DNA from 2 places in the Glaciimonas sp. GNP009 genome. Region 2 is predicted to be linked to the other one. Evidence: predicted binding sites of a transcription regulator. Region 2 holds the regulator's gene; the other holds the start of a gene.

Region 1 (12,141 bases), 1.5 Mb from region 2:
AACGCACAACACCTAATTCAAACTTGATAAAAAATGTCTTCACAATGGTAAATATAGCGTTAAAACACAACATTCAACAATGTGGTGACAAATCCCTCATCACATTTCGATAATTTAATTATCACACTGAATCATCCAAAAAATCAACAGCGCAAAGAAATCTTATGTAAATTTTCGACACTGAGGCGACTCTCGCGTTACCGGAAGCTGCGCGCGCAAATCTTTCGACGATTTTTATTGCCGCAATTTCTTTAGGGAAAGACACCATCGCACAAGCGGTATCTCCATAGACCAATGGGCTATTGCATCCCAAATGCCTGTAAAACCAACCAGATATTCGCTGCAGAAATAACAACGAACAACATCCATGACAGCGCCGAGGTTGTCAGCGAATTGGCAAAGACTCCCATTAAGTCGCGGCGACTAGTAAGCTTAATCAACGGATACATGGCAAAAGGTAATTGAAGGCTCAATACGACCTGACTCATCACCAACAAACGTCCCACAGAATGTTCGCCCCACAAGATTACACCAATCAATGCCGGCACCAAAGCCAGGCTGCGTGTAATCAAGCGGCGCTGCCAGCAGGGTATTTTTATTTTTAGAAAACCATCCATAATGACCTGGCCTGCGATTGTTCCGGTAAATGTCGAGCTTTGGCCTGAGGCCAGCAAGGCCACGCCAAATAAAATACCTGCCACGGCGGTGCCCGCAATCGGGTCTAGTAAGTGGAACGCTTCGTCGATTTCCACAGCAACGTGACTACCGCTGGTGTGAAAGGCAGCGCCAGCCAAAACCAGAATAGCGACATTGATCACTAGCGCGACCATCAGGGAAAATATCGTATCCAGACGTAAAAACCGGATCGCCTGCTGCCGGCTGCGATCATTACTCTCAACCACGCGAGTCTGGACAATCGAAGAGTGCAAATAGAGATTATGCGGCATGATCGTCGCACCAAGAATGCCAATAGCCAAATAAAGCGGTTCTTGGCCGGCCAGCGCTTTTAACGACGGGATCGCGCCAGCGGCGACGGCGCTCCAGTCTGGCTTGACAAATAACAGTTCGGCAAACAGACAAACACTGATGGTGAGAATCAAACCAAGAATGATTGCCTCAATCTGCCGAAAGCCTTTTCCTTTAAGACCGAGCACGATAATCGTATCAAATGCCGTCAGCAATACCCCAGTCACCAGCGATACGCCAAACAGTAACTTGAACGCCAGTGCGCTTCCCAATACCTCGGCAACATCACACGCGATGATCGAAACCTCAGCAAAAAACCACAGAGTTTTGCCCGCACGTGGACTGTATTGTTCGCGGCAATGCACTGCTAGATCTTTTTGGGTGGCAATACCGAGTCGCATACTCAGACACTGCAACACGATCGCAGCAAGGCTCGACAAAATCACCACAAAAAGCAAGCTATAGCCGAATTGTGATCCCGCCTGAATATCGGTCGCCCAATTTCCGGGGTCCATGTAACCGATTGAGACCAACAAACCTGGACCAGTAAAGCGGACTATTTTTCGCCATAGCGGTGCAGTGGGAGAAACTGCTACCGTACCGACGACTTCAGACGGGCAGAATGGCGCAGTGGCCGTAGTAGGTAAACCAAACATAGTTTTTCAGTACACGAGGATGAATTTGATTCAATCGCAAGGCTGGTGCTCTGCGATGGTTTGAAGCCTATCAAATAATGCATCACTAGTGTAACGACTTTATGCCAAACACCCTACCCGCTCTTGCAAACGTCCCAGCATGGGTAGATATTCCTTTACAACTAACGAGTTTTACCATCGTTTTTGCTTGAAAACCAATCCATAACAAAAACACCCAAACACCGTGAACAAACGATCTGCTAGGGTATTTTGATATCCGGGACGATCAACAAGCTGCCAGAAACTACCCTAACCGTATACCAGCGCCAATGCCCTCGCACCAGGCGCGCATAGATCGCAAGGTACGAGCCAACTTGCAGCGCGACGATAACTAAAGCACTCACTATCGTATCACCAGCGACAACTGCAATGAATGACATGACCGCCACCCAAGTGCCGACAAAGCACACCACCGCCGCATTACGTAGCCATGGCCTGGCAGGGTTATGACGCAGCATTTGACACACGACACGACGATAAATCAGGGCATGAAGATGCAGGCGATCTGCATGTCCGGGACTCATTTTTCGGACGATCTTCCTACGATAGATACTATATAGCACTTCAATAATAGGGTACGCACAGATTGCCAATACCTGCCATGCGTTGATCGAAGGATTGCGTATAAGTAGCAATATCATGACCTCGGAAACCAAAAAACCCAAAAGATAAGCCCCGCCATCTCCGAGAAATAATCGTCCTGTCGGGTAATTAACGACCAAAAAGCCGAAGGCAGCTCCCGCAATCAACAACGCCAACTGGGTCACCAACACGTCTCCACACCGCCATGCGAGATACCCAAGTGCGGCCAACATAATAATAACTACGGTTGCCGCGATGCCATTAAAACCGTCAATTATATTGATAGCGTTGGTCCCGCCAGCGACCACGAAAGCGGTCACAAGAATAGCAAATGGAACGATTGTTAATAAAGCGTCGAAGCCCCATATGTCCAGACCATCAATGATGGCACCAGATAACCAGCTTGCTAGAAATGCAGAAACCATACTGGCTACCAGGCGCGCCTTGACCGATACTCTTTTTGTCAGATCTTCCAACGTACCAACCAGAAAAATAGGGCAACTGGCAAGCAGGAGTGAAAACACGTCTTGTATGTTGATTGGCTTAACAAGAGACGGACTAATGATTGCAAAAAAAATGGCTGAAAAAATGAGGCCAGTCATCACAGCGATCCCGCCAATGCGCGGGACTGCTATTGTATGGACTTTTTGTATCGCAGAAAGATCGTGATCTAAAGAATGCTTACCGTGCCAATTTTGTGAAAGTACAATCAACAAACTGGTCGCAAAGCTGAGAATCGCAGCAGCAACACCGAAAGAAGCCATATTCAATATGTTCATTGCGCCAGCCATTTTGGAGTTAACTTAATTGATCTCAGGTTTAATCTTAAAAAAGACCGGTTCGGGGTAACTAATATCAGCGCTTCAGTTCCGATTTTTAGCGCCGCATTCATCTCACCACTGCACTTTTTACTTACTTCTCCGAACTAGCCAGCGTCAGCAATCTCATCAACCTTACTAACGCGAGCCGTGATTAAAAGTCGGGGCCAAATATGCGTATCACACCCATCTCATCGCTTTATGGGTTTGAGTGAATTGTGCCATTTTCGGTAACGAGAACAATTGAGGTATTTTTTGTGCAACCGATTGTTCGCTCGATAGCCAGCGGACCAAGTCATCCCCAGACATTGGTTTTGCGAAGTGATAACCCTGCCCTACATCAAAGCCAAGTTCTTGAAAAAAAGTCGCGTCACTCTCAGATTCGATGCCTTCTGCAACTGTTCGAAGATCAAGATTTTTCGCCATATTAACGATTGAATTGAGGATTAGAATCGAGCGCTTATTTTTTCGCGCAGACGCGATAAACGATTGATCGATTTTAATTTCGTTAAACGGCATCTGGCTTAATTGCTGCAATGAGGAGTAACCTGTCCCGAAATCATCGAGCGACAATCCGAAACCGTGCATTTGCAATCTGGTAACGCTTTCCAGCAATCCTTTGTAGTCCTTGGGAAGCGCTGTCTCGGTGACCTCGATAGTAATACGCTCAGGATTTATCTGATGTTCCTTCACAATGGCCAACCATCTGTTCGGTATCGCAGTATTTTCCAAGGTTAACGGTGATGCATTGATAGAAATACTGATTTCCGGCCTAATCGAATACCACTTTTTAGTGGACTCAAGCACGTTGCACAGCAGATCTTCAGTCAATTGGTCAATCAGACCCGCAGATTCCATCAAAGGAATAAATTGCGACGGAGGAATCACACCTTGATCTGGATGCATCCATCGAGCAAGAACCTCAACACCGACCGGCGTGCGCGTAGCAAAGTCTAATTTTGGTTGAAAATAGGGCACGAATTGCCCTCGTTTTAAAGCGGTACTCAGATCTTCTTTAGACCAGCACTGAAACGGCACTCTCTTGCGGAAAACATATTCAGCTTTTTGTGGATGCAAGGTCGGCGATATGAGATTTTTGAAATTTGAGAATTTAACTGGCTTAATGATCCGACCAGAAAGTCGTATGCCGTAACTTAATATTATTTCTTCTGCAGAACACAGTAGATCATCTTCCAACGCTGATGAAAGAATGACTCGACCTATTTTTGCACGGGGCGCTTCACGGAGAAATTCTATTCCATCCATGCCGCCCATCCGTAAATCGCAGATCGTGAAATCAAACTCCTCGGCATAACCATCAAGCAGCGCTAATGCCTGTTGCGCATCAGCTGCTTCGGCCACAAAACCGACTCCTAGAACTTTCAAATACATCACTAGAGTGGCACGCTGACTTTGATCTTTTTCAAGAACCAGTATCTTTTGGTTAGAAAAAATAGAATAGGGAATTTTCATAAGACCAATCTAGGTTAGCCGTTCAGATCAACACTGGGCTGATATCGGAAGTCAACTCAATATCAGGTTCCAACCAGCATTGCAGAACCTCTTTGAGAGAGGCCGTAGAAGCAGGTTTCGCAATATAACAATCCATTCCAGCCCTAAGACAACGCTCCCTGCCTCCCTCCGTACTATTTGCAGTAACCGCAATAATAGTCAAATGCGCTCCGGTAATTTTCTCGTGCTGCCTGATTTTTTCAGTCATTTCGTATCCATCCATGACCGGCATCTGGCAATCTGTAAAGATAATCTTGCAGCTATTACTAGATAGCCAAGATATTGCTTCCGCACCGTTCGATAGAACTTTTACGGCGTCGAAACCAATCCTCTTTAACTGATGAACAATCAGTTTTTGAAGGATTTTGTTATCTTCGACAACGAGAATTCCAGGCTGTATTTTCATCATTTTTAGCGATAGGTATTTTTGTCGTTTAGGGCGAGCCCTTAGCAACGCGCTATAGTTCCGGAGACTTTTTTGTATAATTTATTGACGTTCCGTTTGACTCTTAGTCGCAAAAAAACCTCGTGATAAGCCAAGGCTTTTTTGCGATGACCACATTGTTTATTTTGCAGGCAGGCCAGCTAGCAATCCGGTCAGTAGACCTGACACAGGTGTCAACGCGCCCGCGCCAGAAGTACCAGTCACACCACTCAATGTGCTAGTCAAACCGCTGACTAGTCCAGTAACCGGCGCCAGCGAACCGGCACCAGGAGTAGCGACGCCACTCAACACACTGGTCAGACTACTCACCACTGTTGTCACAGGAGACAACGAACCAGCTCCTGCTGAGCCAGTGACGCTAGTCAATGTGCTAGTCAACGTGCCAACTAACCCAGTGACTGGTGCCAGAGAACCAGCACCCGGAGTAGCAACGCCGCTTAACGTACCAGTCAAGCCACTGATCAGACCGGTGACTGGTGCCAGAGAACCGGCACCCGGAGTAGCAACGCCGCTTAACGTACCAGTCAAGCCACTGATCAGACCGGTGACTGGTGCCAGAGAACCGGCACCCGGAGTAGCAACGCCGCTTAACGTACCAGTCAAGCCACTGATCAGTCCGGTAACTGGTGCCAGAGAACCAGCGCCAGGAGTAGCAACGCCGCTTAACGTACCAGTCAAGCCACTGATCAGTCCGGTGACTGGTGCCAGAGAACCGGCGCCAGGACTAGCAACGCCGCTTAACGTACCAGTCAAGCTCCCTACCAACACTGTTAGCGACGACAGCGATCCCGCGCCAGGAGCCCCTGGCAAGCCGCCTACAGTGCCAGTTACACCTGTAATCAAACTAGTCAACGACCCTAAAGGATTGGTCCCTGTAGCGCCGCCTAAGCCGCCTGTCAGAGAGCTAAGAAGAATTGTCGCTGGCGACAATGGATTGGTACCACCGCCCGCTAAGCCGCCAAGACCGGCGAACAAACCATTGACCTGGTTACCCAATAACGGTTGCAAGCTATTGGTCAAACTGTTGTTAGCGAGAGCAATCACAGTGCTACCCACAGTCGTCACGACACCGCCCAAACCTGCGGATAGTGGCGTATTAATGCCGCTCAGTTGCGTGCCACCAGCAACGACGGCGCTGCCAACCGCGATGAGCAAGCCGTTAACCGGCTGGTTAAGACCAGTAGTATTGCCAACTGCTTGCGTTACTGTATTAACCGTGCTGGTAAGAGGCACAATCGCTGTGCTTAATGCCAGCGTAACCTGCTGGACCGGGCCTGTCGTCAATGTAGTCGTTAATGGCACAGCGATTTGTTTTACAACACCACCAACAGCGACCACCAGTCCACCAACCGGTGTGGTGACCGGGGCCAGAACTGAAAGCTGATCGCTACCTAATCCAATCACCAGTTGTCCGGCGCTTTGGACTGTGTCGCCAACCTTACCGACCACACCACCAACACTACCGACGGTGATACCCACTGGATCTGTTGCAGTACCGATCTGACCAAGGCCGTTTGTCACGCCAGCACCTAGCGTTGTCAGGACGCCGCTACCATTGCTGACAACACCATTCAAGCCACTACTTATGCCAGAAGTTAATGGCAACTGACTAGTCAACGTCGTACCTAGGCTACCTACTGCAGTGCCGATACTTGATACGACTGAGCCTGTATTAGAAAGAAGATTCGACTTAACTAAATTGTTAGTTCCACCACCAGTGCCACCAGTGCCACCAGTGCCACCAGTGCCACCAGTTGCGCCTGTGCCGCCAGTTGCGCCTGTACCACCAGTTGCGCCTGTGCCGCCAGTTGCGCCTGTGCCGCCAGTTGCGCCTGTACCACCAGTTGCGCCTGTGCCGCCAGTTGCGCCTGTGCCGCCGGTTGCACCATCCGTGCCATTGCTACCATTTGTACCAGCTGCACCTGTACCCCCCCCAGCTCCCGTGCCGCCAGTTGAAGCATCGCCAGTACCACCTGCCGTGCCACCCGCTGTGCCACCACTACTCGCTCCACCGATTTTGCCTATCGTACCGTTGCCAGCACATCCCGATAACAAACCAGCAAACAATAGTGATACTGCGATTAGGCTTCTTTTCTGTGATGTTTTCATGATATTTCCCCGGGTTGGTAATGCAGAAACGCCTGCTTTGGGGTCCTTAATGCAAATAACATACCAGAGGAAAATATCAGAAAATTTAGCTTGTTTTAATAAGTAGAAATTTGTACAAATTTTAAATAAATGCTTTTAAAATCAATCACTAACGATTCTTTAGCAAATTTTTAAGGGCGCAATTTTAATCGGGAAAATATCTATTTTTGGACGTAACACGTTACGTTACATCAAGGAACATCAGTATTCCCTGGCGTGAAAATTCGTTGCCTTTTCAAATACAAAAAAGTGGATTTGTTCTACTTTATAAACCACGCTTTTCTAAAGGAATTACACTGAAAAATTAATGCCAGAGACCTTTATATGGTTAAAAGCGCACCCTATTTACCCACCCGGCTACGGCCAAAACTATCTGTCGGTAACGGCAAACGGCGCAATATATATACTGCTGGAATACAAAGCAGGATCGCTAGAGCGCTACTCACCACACTCCATCCAATACCATAGTTATAATTTTTCGGAATCAAATGCAAAGAAATCGCCATACCACGAATAAAACTAAAAAAAATGAAGTGCAATGGAAAAATCGTTAACGTATTTTCTGAAAGCCATTTACTGACTATCGACGACGGTAATAGCCTGGAAACAGAAAAGGTGGCGATAATCCCTAGCAATGCGATTGGAAAATAGAGTGAAGGCCACACACCAAAATGCATGTTAGCCAGGTCGACCGAGCCAGTTTTAGACACTACAAAAGCAAGTAATCCAAATGCGGCAATAAAAGTAAAAATAAAATACACTCGCTTAATATGAGTGAAATAATCCTTATCTCGGACGCATTGTCCGATGGCATAAAACGCAAGCCCTATCCACATGCTATCCAATCCCAAAGGAAATCTATAAGGTACAAACTTCCACAGCATTGAGATGGCAAACGCCAGAACCACAAACAGACAAGTGGAAGTCATCGTTGTCAATAATTTGCGCGAGGCGTGATAGGCGATGACCGTCAGCAAAAAGCACGGAAAAAACCAAAGCGGAGGATCGACGTAAAGATCAGACTCAAGTCCGCTAAAAAATCCTACCACCGGCCCGTACCAAGTATTCCCTGCATAAAGCAGTGCCTTGATGCCGACATTACGTGTCACCAGCCAGTAAATAAAAGCAACCAAAAAAAAGAGCACATAAGGTATCCCTATATTTTGTAAACTTTTTTTTGAATTACTGACAATAGTCGCCTCTAATTTAGTCGGCTTAATCAGAAATCCGGAAATAAAAAAGAATAACGGGACATGAAAACTAAAGATTAAATGCGACAAATAATCCGGAAGACCTCTACTATGTCCGAGAACAATAAGGGCAATACCAATAGCTTTAGCATTGTCGATAAAACCATAATGATTCTGTGCTGGCACATTACGTGTTGCGCTAGCAGTCACAATATTTCCCGCTAGATCACTCACGAAACCAGTCTCGTGTCGGAAAACTTATCTGGCGCCAATAGCCTTTCCACTACTGCAGACCAGCTTAAATGCTCTTTATGAGGGGGCAAACGTGGTGTACCCAGCGCGCTGCGTAGCGCGCGGAAAATAGAATCTGCATCGCCGGGCTGATATCCAAAGCGCGAGACGAAATCCCCTACGATGCCATCAGGGCACACGGCAGGTAGACCAAAAAAGTCATACTGCATCAGCTTCATTGAGGTATCGGAAAGATAGCGTGGAACGTTTTCTGATCGATAAGGTGCTATTCCTACGGTTGCATGTTTGATATATGGCAGCGTAAGGAGATGTGGCATCTCATCATGCACAACAACGTTTTTTCCAAAGTCAGGATGCGCCGCCATACCGCAACCAATAATATGAAAAGTCACTTCAGGAAAAAGTCTTGATGCCACTACAAAAAAATCTGGATCGAACAACATTGATCCCACCGATACCGCAGTCAGACCGGGTCCATAAGGAGATGGATCAGCATGTTCTTCGACCGAAAAATCAAAGCCGTGTGGTACTACATAACAATTATCCAGACTCGGCATCTCATCAGCCATGAATCGAGAAGTGAGGCAAATCGCGTCCATTTTTGGCGCGACTTCCGTAAAAATTTCCTTAACATACGATGCAACATTAATCGTAGCAAGGTCATCAGAAGCAAGATAAATGGTTTTTGCCTGCGGATTCAGGCGCTTTACAAGATCGAAAAAAATTGGAGCGATTCCACTTTCAAAGATTACAACATCCGCTTGCTCTATCCATTCGACCAAGACAGGATTGGGATTGTTGACGTATCGTTTAAATAAAAATTTTTCTATAGGAGAGAAAATATTTTTACGCGTATTGAATGGATGGATAAATGTCTTCCATAGAAAACAGTGGATGCCATCGCGCAAACCTACTTTATTTGCGAGACTATTTAGCGATTTTCTGGGGTCGGATTTTAACTGCGATAGTAGACTGTATTGGCAAGAAAAAAAACTGGTAGGACCATATTTTTTTAATTCAGCTGCAATAAAATGTACGTTCACCCTTCTTCGGGACCGATAGTCGTGGGCAGTAATCATTAGAGATCGCATTGTGTATCTTTCTAGAAGTAAATTCTTGCTTGGCGTTCTAATCTGACCGGGCATAGAAAAATACAATTTTTCGTCGTTGCTTGGTGGTGATACTTAAAGGCATTGCTCAACATCTTGGTGCCATGTTGATCTGCCATCTATTCACAGAAATACTTCATCAGTTAGGCGTCTGATTGCGGATTAAGTTCGGCATTAAACTTTGTAATAAGGGTATTATTTAAAAGTTCATAACAGCATCCGGTTTTTCCATCAGAATCACCCGCTTAAATTCTGCTTGTATGCGCGCTAGTGCATCTTCCGATTCGGCCTCAAAACGCATGACTGCCACCGGTGTGGTATTCGATGCCCGCACCAATCCAAAGCCATCCGGATATTCCACGCGTAAGCCATCAATCTTGATAATGTCATCCGCACCGGGAAACTCCGCTTGCTGCTGTAAAGCGGCAATCAGCGTAAAGTTCTCGCCCTCGGCCAAGGTCAATTGTAATTCCGGCGTGCTAGTCGATTGCGGTAGTGCGTTCAGCACCGCTGAAGGATCACTCTCCCGACTCAACAATTCCAGCAAGCGGACACCGGCATACAAGCCGTCGTCAAAACCATACCAACGGTCTTTGAAGAACACATGTCCACTCATCTCACCGCCCAACGGCGCACCGGTCTCGCGCATCTTCGCTTTCACCAGTGAATGGCCGGTTTTCCACATCAGCGGCTTGCCACCGTGCTGCGTAATCCATGGCGCCAGATGGCGCGTACATTTAACGTCGTACAAAATTTCCTGACCCGGATGACGGGTCAGCACATCAGCGGCAAACAGCATCAACTGCCGATCCGGATAAATGATCTGACCATCTTTGGTGACAACGCCCAGACGATCGCCATCGCCGTCGAACGCCAGGCCAATTTCTGCGTCAGAGGTTTGCAGCGCCCGAATGACATCCTGCAAATTCTCCGGATGCGCCGGATCGGGATGATGGTTCGGAAATGTTCCGTCCACCTCACAAAACAATTCTTGTACTTCGCAGCCGAGGGCGCGATACAGTTCACCAGCAAACGCACCCGCCACGCCATTGCCGCAATCGACAACGATCTTCATCGGCTTTGCCAACGTCACGTCGCTGAGGATGCGTTGCAGATAGGTGTCCTTGATATCGTGCGTGCTGTAATGCCCCACATTCTGCGTCTGCTCGACCGTGCGGCTAACCGCATCCGTCGCAATCGACTGATACAGTGCCTGAATGGTTTCGCCATAAATCGCCTCGCCCGCCAAAACCATTTTGAAGCCGTTGTAATCGGGAGGATTGTGGCTGCCAGTCACCATGACGCCGGATTGTGTGTCCAGCACATGGGTCGCAAAATACACCATGGGCGTGACGACGACACCGAGATCAATCACGTCGACGCCAACATCCTGTAACCCTGACGCCAGGGCCGCGGTCATTTCGGCGCCAGATAAACGGCCATCACGACCGATCACAACTGTCTTTTGCCCCTTAGCGATGGCCGCTAGGCCAAAAGCCTGACCGATATGACGCGCGATGCCAGCGTCAAGCGTTTTGCCAATAACACCGCGGATGTCGTAGGCTTTGAATATCGAATTTTGGAGTGGGAGCATAATTTTTTTAGTCAATTTAACTTAATTGGTTAGAGGCACATAAGCCCCAACGGAAGCGCATTAGAGACAACATCTCTTTGCCTTAACTACGTTTATATATATCCTCGAAACGAACAATATCGTCCTCTCCCAAGTAACCGCCTGACTGTATTTCGATCAAATGCAATGGCATTTTTCCTGGATTTTCTAACCTGTGCTTAACGCCTATCGGTATGTAAGTGGACTCATTTTCGGTGAGAAATTTTTCATCTTCTCCGCAGGTAATGCGTGCTGTACCACTCACCACCACCCAATGTTCGGCGCGATGATGATGCATTTGGAGCGACAATTTTCCTCCTGGATTAACGGTGATACGCTTAACCTGGAAGCGATCACCTATATCGATTCCCTCATAACTTCCCCAAGGTCGGAACACACTTGTATGATTCAAATGTTCGGTCCGTTGATTCTCCTTAAGATCATTGACGATTTTTTTGACATTTTGGACCTGATCTTTGTGCACTACCAACACCGCATCTTTGGTTTCTACGACGATCAAATCCTCGACCCCGACGACCGCCACAAAACGACTTTCCGCTCTGATCATGGAGTTTTTTACGCCATCGGTATAAACGTCGCCTCGCAGGACATTCCCATCTATATCAGCATCCAGTATTTCCCATAAAGCAGACCATGATCCAACGTCGTTCCAACCGATTTCGGATGGCACAACGACGGCATGCGTAGTGTGCTCCATGACGGCGTAATCAATCGACTCTGCTGGACAAACGGCAAAGGAGGTCTCATCCAAACGGCAAAAATCGAGATCACGATAAGCGCCGCTGAACGCC
Region 2 (12,141 bases):
GCGCGTATCTGAACTGCTGCGCAATCTGAGTAACAACTCCCCTTGGTTGGAGCGTCCTGATTTAATTGAAATCCGTGCTGCAAATATTGCAGTGGGGAAGGATGGTAAGCGGGTTTTCGATTTTACGATAAACGTCGGCATTAAAAGACCTAGCGACACCGTACCTGGCAACGCAGTTAAAGCGACAGATGGGTCAAATGGCGGTCAAGTTACCGGCCCGGTGATCGTTAAGTGAGACCGCAGCATTCAAAGAGAGATGCACGATGACGGATTTGAAAGAATTACAGGCGATAGTCAGTACCCAGTTTAAGGGGCTGAACGGACGCCATCCTGGTCAGTGGCCGGCTATTCCCCGCAATCTTTGCGGCGTCGGTGTTTTATTGGCGGTGTTATTCCTCGGATGGTTTTTTTATTGGAGCGATCAACAGACTGATCTTACCAATGGCCAGCAACAAGAGGTGCAGCTAAAGGATCAATACAAAAGCAAGATTGGACAGGCAATTAATCTGGATGGTTTGCGTAAGCAAAAAAAACAGGTCGCTGAATACGTTATTACGCTAGAAAAGCAACTCCCAAGCAAGGCTGAAATGGACGCGTTGCTGTCAGACATCAACCAGGCTGGCTTAGGCCGGGGATTGCAGTTCGAACTATTTAAGCCGGGTCAGGTTGTGGTGAAGGATTACTACGCCGAGTTGCCTATTGACATCAAGATTACGGGCGGATATCACGATGTTGGTTCTTTTACTAGCGATATCGCCAATTTGCCCCGCATTGTCACATTAAATAACATGAGTTTGAGCGCCGGTAAAGATGGCGCATTGACGTTGGAAGCGGTGGCAAAGACGTTCCGTTATCTTGATCCAGAAGAAGTGGCGGCGCAACGCATCATCAGTGATGCGGCCAAGCAGAAGGGTGCAAAATGATCCCCTTTCCCGTGCCCAGTTCGATCAGATCAGTGATCGCCATTATTGCTATTGCTACCTTATCCGGTTGCGGTGATAGCGGAGTGCAAGAGGTAAGAGAGTGGATGGCAGATGTCAAAATGCATACCCGTGCATTTATCCCTCAGCTGACGGAACCCAAAAGATTTATCCCTTTTATTTATGCAGGCAACACCAGTATTGATCCGTTTGATCCTAACAAGTTACTGGTCGTGTTGGCCAAAATGCAGGCTAATTCCAACGGTCTAAAGCCGAACCTGGAACGGCGGCGCGAAGCGCTGGAAAATTATCCGCTAGACACCATCAAGATGGTGGGCACATTACAAAAAGTTGGCTTGAGTTATGCGTTGCTGCAAATTGATAAAACGGTATTTCCGGTGAAAGTCGGAAACTATGTCGGGCAGAACTTTGGCATGGTCACTCACATTAGTGAGACCGAAGTAAGTTTAAAAGAAATTGTACAAGATGCGTCGGGCGAATGGGTCGAACGCGAAGCCAAGTTAGTATTGCAGGAGAGCATAAAATGAGTGCAGCAATGGGTGCAGTAACGGGTGGCATAAAGGGTGTAACAAAATCCGTAGCAAGAGCGCCATTCAACTGCCTGGACGTAATTCGTCATAAAGCATTGATGCTGGTGACGATGGTTCTATTGGCTGGGTTTGGGAGCGCTGCGCTGGCCGACGACAATGCCGTGACGTCAATTAGTGCGAATCATCAGGGTAGTAATACTATTGTGACGGTTCACCTCAAAAAACCAATAAAAACGCTGCCGGTGGGCTTTGCGGTTGTCAGCCCTGCGCGAATCGCGCTGGACTTTCCTGGGATCGGTAATGCGACCGGAAAGACTGTGCAGGACGTTAGCTTAGGCGATGTTCGCAATGTAATTGTTGCTCAGAACGATGATCGCGTGCGTCTGGTTATTAATCTTAAGCGCTCGTTAAATTATGCCCTGGCTATGGAAGGTAACGCAGTCGTTGTAACGATTGATGGATCGGGCGGTCTGGCGACGGCGGTCAACTCAGTCGGTGAGCCAGTTCTACCTGTCGCGCCGAATCGCCCCGCTGTTCTCGATGGCTCTGTGGTACCGACAACAACATCTACGGTTGCTTATCCCGCGACTCTTGAAGACAGTAAGCCCGCGTTGCGCGATATCGATTTCCGTCGTGGCAGCGCAGGTGAAGGCCGCATCGTGGTTGATCTGCCGAGTAAGCAAGTTGTGGTCAACGTGCGACAACAGGGACAGTCGATTGTCGTCGATTTCAGTAAGACAAGTTTACCGGCAACTCTACGTCGCAAATTGGATGTTGGGGATTTCGGAACGCCAGTACGGACTATCACTACCATGCAGCAGGGTGAAAATGTTCGTATGGTGATAGAACCTAAGGGCCTGTGGGAGCATACCGCTTACCAGAGTGATTCCCAATTGGTGATTGAAGTCAAGCCGATCAAGGAGCAGCCGAACAAGTTAGGGCAAGGCGTGCAAAATTACCGTGGCGACAAATTGTCGTTAAACTTTCAAAACATTGAAGTCCGTGCAGTACTGCAGGTCATTGCGGACTTTACTGGTTTAAATATTATTACCAGTGACACGGTCAGCGGTAACCTGACATTGCGTCTAAAAGACGTGCCCTGGGATCAGGCGCTCGACATCGTCATGCAGTCCAAAGGATTAGACATGCGTAAGAATGGCTCAGTCGTGTGGATTGCGCCGAAAGACGAGTTGCTGACGAAAGAGAAGTTGGAGTTGGAGCAACGCGCCTTAATTGCCGATCTGGAGCCCTTGCGGACCGAGTCGTTTCAATTGAACTATCAAAAGGCCGATGCGTTCAAAAAAGTATTTGGTATTAATGATGATGGCAGCAGCGCAGGTGACAAAAAGAACAGTATTTTGTCCAAACGCGGAAGCGCCGTGATTGATCCACGTACGAATCAGTTATTCATTACAGATACGGCGACCGTCCTTGAAAATATTCGTACGCTAGTCACCAAGATCGACATTGCCTCGCGGCAGGTACTGATCGAAGCGCGTATGGTGGAGGCTAACGATGGTTTTAGTCGTAATCTGGGTGCGAAGCTTGGATTTGGTTTTAATAGCAATAACGTCGCCGCTGGTGGACAGCAAGTTCCAACTACAGTGACGACTACCTCGACAGGGGCGACTATCCCAGGTATTGGACAAAGTGCGGTGAATTTGCCGGCTAATCCTGCTACTGGGTCAGCGGGTTCTGTTGCATTGACGTTGTTTAATGCGGCTGCATCAAAATTTATTAGTCTCGAATTGTCCGCGCTTGAGGCGGATGGGGAAGGTAAGATCATATCCAGTCCGCGCGTTGTTACTGCCGATCAGCAAAAGGCATTAATTGAGCAAGGAACGGAGATTCCTTATCAAAGTGCTACCAGTAGTGGCGCAACTTCGGTTGAATTCAAAAAAGCCAACCTGAAACTTGAAGTGACGCCACAAATTACGCCGGACGGTAACGTCATTTTGACTGTCGATGTGACTAACGACAGTGTCGGCCAGGTTGTTCCGGGTGGCGTATCAATCAACACCAAGCATGTGCAAACGCAGGTTCAGGTAGAAAATGGCGGAACAGTCGTTATTGGTGGTATTTACACGCAAACAATTTCGAATGCCGTCAATAAAGTGCCTTTGCTTGGAGATATTCCGGTTCTGGGTTATCTTTTCAAACAAACAGCAATTGTTAACAAAAGAACGGAATTATTGATTTTCCTTACACCAAAAGTCGTCATAGACCGGATCGCTGGGCGCTAAATGCCTAAAGATACCGGCTTTACGCGGGTGTCTGGATTTGTAGTGAACTTGTTCGTATCTGTTGTTGGTTGGCTAAAGGCTGGATAAAAAGCGCAAAAGCTGAGATACACTTGTTTATTGGTAATCGGATTTTCAGCGAAACGCTTCTCTGAGTTTTACTACGATAAGTTAGCGTATTGAAATGGCAACTCCGAATCCGACTAATAAGATACGAAACAGGTTCCGAAACGGCTTAGTGGTGAAATGGTACGGTGTACATGAAAGGCAATATTATTCTGGTCGGCCTGATGGGATCAGGCAAGACCACGGTTGGTCGTGCTTTGGCGAGAAAACTAAACAAACTTTTTATCGATTCGGACCATGAGATTGAGGCGCGTACTGGCGCTTCAATTCCATTGATTTTTGAGATTGAAGGCGAGCCGAGTTTTCGTCAGCGCGAAGCAGAAGTCATCCGCGATCTGACTGCACGTCAAAATATCGTGTTGGCAACGGGTGGGGGCGCGATCTTAAATCCGGACAACCGGGCTTTGTTAAAGAGTTGTGGTACTGTCATCTATTTGCGCGCCAGTGTGCATCATATTTTGCAGCGTACAGGCCGTGATAAAAATCGTCCTTTATTGCAAACAGCTGATCCTCGCAGACGGCTAGAGGAGTTGTCGCGCCAGCGCGATCCACTCTATCGGGAAATTGCCGATATCATCATTGATACGGGCCGTCCTAACGTACAATTTTTGGTTCATAGCATTTTGTCTCAGCTTGATATGACGCGTGTCAACGTCGATGAGCATGTCGGGCTAATGAACAATAACGCAACGGATCTGACTGCTACAAACGCGGTATCCTCAAGCGACCATCTTTCTACCAATTTTTCTATGAATCAACAAAATACTTTGAATGCATCTCCATACGCAGCAACTTCTACTTTATCCGTCAGCTTGCAAGTTGAGTTAGGTGAGCGTAGTTATCCGATAGAGATCGGACAGCGGCTGTTGTTGGATGGTGAATTGATCGCCCGACTGGTCAAGGGCAAGCAGGTTGCTATTGTCACCAATACTGTAGTCGCCCCGCTGTATCTGGATGTGTTGCGTTCATCGCTCCTTTCGGCAGGCAAGTCGGTTGTTGAAATCATTCTGCCAGATGGTGAAGAAGAGAAAAACTGGACCAATCTGATGGTGATTTTCGATCGCTTATTGAGTGAAAAGTGTGATCGTAAGACAACATTGGTTGCACTGGGCGGTGGCGTTATTGGGGATCTGACTGGCTATGCGGCGTCAGCTTATATGCGTGGCGTGCCGTTTGTGCAAATTCCTACTACTTTGCTGGCGCAGGTTGATTCATCCGTTGGTGGCAAAACCGGCATAAATCATCCGCTTGGCAAGAATATGATCGGTGCTTTTTACCAACCTCAGGCAGTACTTGCGGATATCACAACACTGCAAACATTGCCGAAGCGCGAATTATCTGCCGGTTTGGCGGAAGTTATTAAATACGGCGCGGTAATTGACGCCGCATTTTTCGATTGGCTCGAGGCGAATATTGGCAAATTGATGGCGCGCGATAGCGCAGCGCTGGCTTACGCTATCCAGCGCTCATGCGAAATCAAAGCTGATGTGGTACGACAGGATGAGCGCGAAGGTGGTTTGCGAGCGATTTTGAATTTTGGACATACTTTTGGTCACGCTATCGAATCCGGTCTGGGTTATGGCGTATGGTTGCATGGCGAAGCGGTCGGCTGTGGCATGATCATGGCGGCTGAATTATCACACCGTCTGGGTTATATCGATGCCGTTGCACGTGATCGCGTGAGCGCGTTAGTGCGGGCGGCGGGCTTACCAACTGCCGCGCCGAATCTTGGTGCAGGGCGCTGGCTTGAGTTGATGCAGGTCGATAAGAAAAACGAAGATGGTCAAATCAAATTCATTTTAATGAATCAACTGGGTGGATCATTGGTTAGCACGGTGCCACAGGAACCACTATTGGCGACGATACAACAATTATCGACTGTGCCCGTTAACCCATCAATTAATCCGTCCGTTAATCCCCCTAAATCCATCGCTTAATAACCCGCTTAGCGCCGTCCCATGACAAATCAAGAAGCGTCTCTTGCACCGTATGCTGCACATTCAGCGACATCACGGGGACGCTTGTTTGACGAAATTGCGCCCAACACCCGCACTGAGTTTCAACGTGATCGTGACCGCATTGTCCATTGCACAGCCTTTCGTCGGCTAGAATATAAAACGCAGGTATTCGTTAATCACGAAGGTGATCTATTTCGTACCCGGCTGACGCATAGTATTGAGGTTGCTCAAATCGCCCGCTCTATCGCCAGAAATCTGCAACTGAACGAAGATCTGGTGGAGGCGATTTCGTTAGCGCACGATCTTGGTCACACGCCTTTTGGGCATGCTGGACAAGATGCCCTAAACGCCTGTATGAATAACTTCGGTGGCTTCGAGCACAACCTGCAAAGTCTGCGACTGGTCGACAAACTGGAGCAACGATACGGCGCATTCGACGGTTTGAATTTGATGTTTGAAACGCGCGAAGGTATTTTGAAGCACTGTTCAGTGGCTAACGCCAAAAGATTGGGCGATATTGGTCATCGCTTCCTCCAGCGCAAACAGCCCAGCCTGGAAGCGCAGGTTGCCAATCTTGCGGATGAAATTGCCTATAACAATCACGATATTGACGACGGCTTAAGGTCGGGACTGCTGACACTTGACCAGATGATGCAAATTGATTTTTTTGCACGTCATAATCGCGAGGTCGAAACGACTTTTCCCGGACTACGTGGACGCCGTGCGATCAACGAAACTGTGCGCCGCATGATTAATGCCTTGATCAACGATTTAATCAATACATCGCGTGAACGCATTAAAGCTGCTGCACCGCAGACGGTCGATGACGTGCGGGATGCGGCGCCACTGATTGCTTTCTCGGACCCAATGGCGCGTGAGGCCATTGCACTGAAACAGTTCTTGCGTGAAAATCTTTATCGCCATTATCTAGTCAATCGGATGACCAGCAAGGCCAGGCGGATTGTGGTGGAGTTATTTGACTGCTTTGTTAATGAACCGGCTTTGCTGCCGCCGGATTATCAGTTAATACAAGCTGTTACGCAGCCAGGGCTCCCTGATCCACAGGTTGATAGTGTCCAATTGCAAGCGCGTCAAGTCGCCGATTACATCGCGGGGATGACCGATCGTTATGCAATACGTGAACATCGCCGGTTGTTTCTGGTCGATGATGGACATTTATAATCTCCTTTGTTGAATCGCGTTACGTCATTGCGTGATGGCGCAGCAGATATCAATGCGATGATACATAGCAATATACGTTTTTATATCTGAACGTCTTATCGTACTTTCTGTCAATACATGTCGTCGCGTTATTCTCATACGAACATAAAAATGCACCGCTGTTTTTATTGAGTTGGATCAATGGCTGCATTGACAGGATGATCGGCGAAGTGATCAGCTGATGTTTCTTATATATTTTTGCGCGTGTTTTTGTTTGCTTTTTCGTCTTTATAAAAGGGACTTTACATGAAATTTATCTTTCAACCGGCATTACGTTTAGGTCTGGTGATCTCTTTAGTCTCTACCGCCGCGATGGCATTTTCTTTGGCGGATTTGAGCAATCAGGATGCCAACTCAGGACTGAAGGCGGCGCTCAATAAAGGCGCGGACGTTGCAGTTGCCAAGCTGGGCGTCGAAAACGGATTTTTAAATAACGATAAAGTAAAAATCGGATTGCCAGGGATGCTAGAGAAAGCACGACCGCTGCTTAAAATGACAGGGAAGGGCCAACAACTGGATGATCTGGTCGTGTCGATGAATCATGCCGCAGAGTCTGCCGTGCCATTGGCGAAGCCGTTGCTCCTGAATGCGGTGAAATCCATGTCGGTCACGGATGCGAAGAATATTCTGAGTGGCGGCGACACATCGGTAACCGATTTTTTCAGAGAGAAAACTGCCACCCCGTTAGGAGAAAAATTTCTCCCGATAGTAAAGAAAATCACCGACCGTAACGGTGTATCCACACAATACAATTCGACGATGGGATTGGTCAGTAAAACGGGTCTTGTGCCAGGTCAGGCGGCGACTGTTGAAGGCTATGTCACGCAGCGCACCTTGGATGGCTTGTTTTACATGATAGGGGAAGAGGAAAAAGCGATTCGACGTGATCCGATCGGTGCTGGCAGTGCAATTATCGGAAAAGTTTTTGGCGCATTAAAGCAATAGGCTGCGGCATACCATCGTCATGGTATTTTTGATGTGGACCGAATTGGGAAAGTTACGGGTCTGGCGACTTTATGAAAACTCTTTTGAGAGTGACGTTATAAAGCTTCTTGCTTAGTTATTTGTTTTGGCCGCTGTTTGAGGTGTACCCGGTTGCGTTCGAGACATTCGGCGATGCCTCCGAACACTGCTAAACGATGCAAAGTGTTACGAACATATTCGGGCAGGGCGTGTGTAAGTAATATAATTTTAAAATGACAAAGGGCGCATTAACTGCGCCCTTGCTCATTTGTCAGTATAGTATTTTTCAATTTATTTATTGAGCAATACTTACGTTGACCGCATTAGAGAACCCCGTCCATCACGTTGCTGCGATGGGCAAATCCTCAGGTAGATGCTTGATTGCCGAATGTTGATGATTCTGCAATTTGTCCTTATATTTAATCACTTGTCGATCGAGTTTGTCGATTAACAAATCGATGGCGGCGTAAAGGTCATGCGCAATGCTCTCGGCATGCAGGTCTTTGCCTTTAACGCGCAGATTAATTTCGGCTTTTTGACGCTTTTCTTTCTCTGTGATTTTGTCTACCGTCAGGATCACACTAATATCTATGACCTGATCGAAGTGGCGCTTGATACGCTCCAATTTGCTTAGCACGTGTTCGCGAATGGCGGGAGTTACGTCGAGGTGATGCCCACTAATTGTGAAATTCATACAGCGCTCCTATCAAGTGTGTCGTTGGCGGTTCGGACCGGGACGATTAATTCAGTGTTGAATCACCAATTTATTCATCAACCATAAATCAATCAGTCAGAACACAGCGACGTTTGTGCAAACAAGCAAACAGCTATAAAGATTTACGCAAATTGACCGGCGGAATTCGTAAAGCTTCGCGATATTTTGCGACGGTGCGACGGGCCACTACCATACCTTGTTCCGCGAGCATGTCGGCAATCTTGCTGTCAGAGAAAGGACTTTTAGAATCTTCCGCTCCTATCAGTTGTTTGATTAACGCCCGTATCGCCGTTGAGGAAGCCTCTCCACCTGCCTCTGTAGCAACATGGCTGCCAAAGAAATACTTTAATTCGAACATCCCGTGTGGGGTGAGCATGTATTTCTGAGTAGTTACACGTGAGATAGTACTCTCGTGTAATCCTAGTGTATCAGCTATTTCGCGCAACACAAGAGGTCGCATAGCAACCGCCCCATGTGAGAAAAAATTCCGTTGACGCTCAACAATTGCCTGCGCTACACGCAGTATGGTATCGAAGCGCTGACGCATATTTTTGATCAGCCACTTTGCCTCCTGTAGCTGCGAGTTAAGTGATCCCTCGCTCTTGCCCTGCTTGAGAATGTTGGCATAAAGAGCATTAACTCGAAGCCTTGGCATAACGTCATTGTTGAGCATTACCTGCCAACCATTTTTTGTTTTTCTGACAATTACATCTGGTACGACATAATCTGACGCACCGCCAGCAAAGGTCGCGCCGGGATGAGGATTACATTTTTTGATAATAATTTGTGCCTCGCGCAAATCTTCATCATCACACTCCAGCGCTTTTTTGATTTTATTAAAATCGCGCTGGGCAAATAAGGTCAGATAACCTTCAACGATTGTTAGTGCCAGTCGGCGTGTGACGAACGCTACTTTGGGAAATGCTTTGATTTGCAATGCGAGGCATTCTGACGCGTTGCGTGCTCCGACACCAGTTGGGTCGAAGCTTTGGACCATCTTCAAGGCCATCGACAATTCTTCTATCTCGATATCAAGTTGCTCTGGAAGACGTGCAAAAATATCGTCTAGTGATTCCTCCAGGTAGCCGTTTTCATCAAGCGCATCAATGATCAACTCGATCAATGCACGGTCGCGTTGCTGATCAACAGCTTCACGCATTTGTTTGAGCAAATGTTCGCGCAACGTCGATTCGCAGGCTTCTAATTGTGGTCGTGAATCCTCATCATCTGGGGCTTTGGAGGTTCGGGAAACGTCGTCAAAGCTCCATTCGCTGTCAGTATTGCCGTTCTCTTGATTGTTTTCGCCAGACTCGGGCGCTTCACCACCGCCCTCAGGCTCAGTTGGCGAGCTGCTTACTTCACTGTCACCTGGTGGCGCATCCATTGTTGAGGCACTGGTACTGATCGCCCCGTCGGCGAGTAATCGCACTGAATTGTCCAGGGGATCGTCGAGGCGTTCCAGTAACGGGTTATCCGAAAGGATATGTTCAAGTTCCTGATGTAACTCCAACGTAGACAATTGCAACAATCGAATCGATTGCTGCAATTGCGGGGTTAGCGCCAGATGCTGCGAGGTACGGAGTTGGAGAGATTGTTTCATGGGCGCTAGGGAATCCGTTGAATCCGTTACATGCGGAAATGTTCACCCAGATAAACTCGTCGCACTGATTCGTTGGCGATGATGTCGTCTGGACTGCCGCTGGCTAGCACGCTACCTTGGTTGATGATGTATGCCCGGTCACAAATGCCGAGCGTTTCGCGCACATTATGGTCGGTGATCAAGACACCGATGCCGCGCTCTTTAAGGAACCTGACGATACGTTGAATTTCGATAACGGCGATAGGATCAATACCGGCGAACGGCTCATCAAGAAGCACGAAGCGCGGATTGGTGGCTAAAGCACGGGCGATTTCAACTCGTCGTCGCTCTCCACCGGACAAAGATAATGCCTGATTTTCCCGCAATTTCTCAATTTGCAATTCTTGTAGCAGTGAATCGAGTTTGTCCGAGATTTCATCTTTGGTCAGTGCTTTGCCGTTTGGCCGCTGTAATTCAAGTACCGCACGAATATTGTCTTCGACCGTTAGCTTGCGAAAAACAGAGGCCTCTTGCGGCAGATAAGACAGGCCAAGCACCGCGCGTTGATGAATCGGTAAACGCGAGATGTCAACGCCATCTAAATCAATTGTTCCACCATCCGATGGCACCAGACCGACGATCATATAGAAAGAAGTCGTTTTTCCAGCGCCGTTAGGACCAAGCAAGCCGACGACCTCGCCGTTATTTACTTTCAAAGAGACATCGCGGACTACTTGGCGCGCGCCATAACTTTTTTGCAGCCCTTTAACGATCAAGGTGCTTAAATTTGTAGAGGTCATCTTATTTACTCTTCGGCTGGATGACTGCTTTGATGCGGCCCGCGCCAGGTTGACTATTGCCGGAAACATTGTTACTGACCGAGTAGAACTCCACGCGACTATCGTAAGAGATGAATTCGCCGTTTACAACATCGGTGACTTTGGTCCCTTGCAGACGTCGCATTTGCGCTTTCGAAAATAATTTAACGATTTCAGTTTTATCGTCGTACTCAATTCGCTCAGCTTCACCTTCGATCCATAAGTCAGGACCGCCGTCGCGCTTTTGGCGAAACGTGGCTAAGCCACCGGGAGGTGCGTATAAGGTGGCAAATTGATAGCCTGATGGGTCCGTCGTGACGACGACTTTGTTGGCTTTCATGATCAGCGTGCCGCGGGTCAGTATCACCTTGCCGGTGAATATCTTTACTTGTTTTACGTCGTCCAGCGTGAACTGGTCTGCGTCTACGTTGGATGGTTTATCTGCGTCAGCTTTTTCAGCATGGGCACCTGAAATACAAGTCAGTTGCAGCGCGAGTAGGGTTAAAAATAGAATACGTTTCATAAAAATCCTGAAAGGGGATACTGGCACTAAAAGCAACAATGGCTTCAATAGGATTATCCGGTAATCATGTGAGTTATTTAGTCTGCCGCGGTGTTGCGCGATAGGTGCCACGGACATTGTTTAATAGGCGTAATTGCATAGTCGCATTATTGGCATACATACCAACACCGGTCATTTTCGACTGATCGATCGTGATTTCGACCGCCTTGTTACTTGTCATAATGTCATCATCTGGCAATAGCTGAAGGTACTCGGACTGCAAATGAAGCTTTGACGACTTTGGCGTCGCTGAGCGGTCTGCGTTCACATTGCCGTACATATTCACTTTACTGTTGTTGTCTTCGATTTTGGCAGTATTGGAGCGCAAGGTCATCGGCGGTTGTTGTTTATCAAGGCTACGAATGACGGGAAGAATCACGTCAAATGAATCGTCGGCGGGATTGTGCGTCAGGCGTTGACCTGAGATGTTGTAGCGTGGCTGACCATTAAGTGCGAGTTGCACATAATTAAAATTTTCGACGTAATAA

What was found. Region 2 encodes sigma-54, which starts transcription at its own class of promoters, with help from an activator protein. Its sites were predicted from a motif close to TGGCANGNAANCTGCTTT; they were not measured.
Region 1: the regulator sigma-54 is predicted to act here: its motif matches at 7,176-7,193, upstream of ACXX82_RS02715 (collagen-like triple helix repeat-containing protein).

Annotation. Positions count from the first base shown of each region.
Region 1 is NZ_JBTGUV010000004.1:363,012-375,152, forward strand. It holds gene ACXX82_RS02695 (Nramp family divalent metal transporter) at 300-1,622, opposite strand; gene ACXX82_RS02700 (MraY family glycosyltransferase) at 1,862-3,022, opposite strand; gene ACXX82_RS02705 (EAL domain-containing response regulator) at 3,242-4,534, opposite strand; gene ACXX82_RS02710 (response regulator) at 4,557-4,982, opposite strand; gene ACXX82_RS02715 (collagen-like triple helix repeat-containing protein) at 5,139-7,127, opposite strand; gene ACXX82_RS02720 (acyltransferase family protein) at 7,508-8,566, opposite strand; gene ACXX82_RS02725 (GumK N-terminal domain-containing glycosyltransferase) at 8,587-9,753, opposite strand; gene ACXX82_RS02730 (phosphomannomutase/phosphoglucomutase) at 9,917-11,311, opposite strand; gene ACXX82_RS02735 (mannose-1-phosphate guanylyltransferase/mannose-6-phosphate isomerase) at 11,394-12,141, opposite strand, start outside.
Region 2 is NZ_JBTGUV010000004.1:1,850,562-1,862,702, reverse strand. It holds gene ACXX82_RS09105 (PilN domain-containing protein) at 1-235, shown strand, start outside; gene ACXX82_RS09100 (type IV pilus inner membrane component PilO) at 264-923, shown strand; gene ACXX82_RS09095 (pilus assembly protein PilP) at 920-1,468, shown strand; gene ACXX82_RS09090 (type IV pilus secretin PilQ) at 1,570-3,714, shown strand; gene aroKB (bifunctional shikimate kinase/3-dehydroquinate synthase AroKB) at 3,972-5,774, shown strand; gene ACXX82_RS09080 (deoxyguanosinetriphosphate triphosphohydrolase) at 5,796-6,977, shown strand; gene ACXX82_RS09075 (DUF4197 domain-containing protein) at 7,263-7,961, shown strand; gene hpf (ribosome hibernation-promoting factor, HPF/YfiA family) at 8,320-8,673, opposite strand; gene ACXX82_RS09065 (RNA polymerase factor sigma-54) at 8,807-10,294, opposite strand; gene lptB (LPS export ABC transporter ATP-binding protein) at 10,321-11,073, opposite strand; gene lptA (lipopolysaccharide transport periplasmic protein LptA) at 11,075-11,614, opposite strand; gene lptC (LPS export ABC transporter periplasmic protein LptC) at 11,688-12,141, opposite strand, start outside.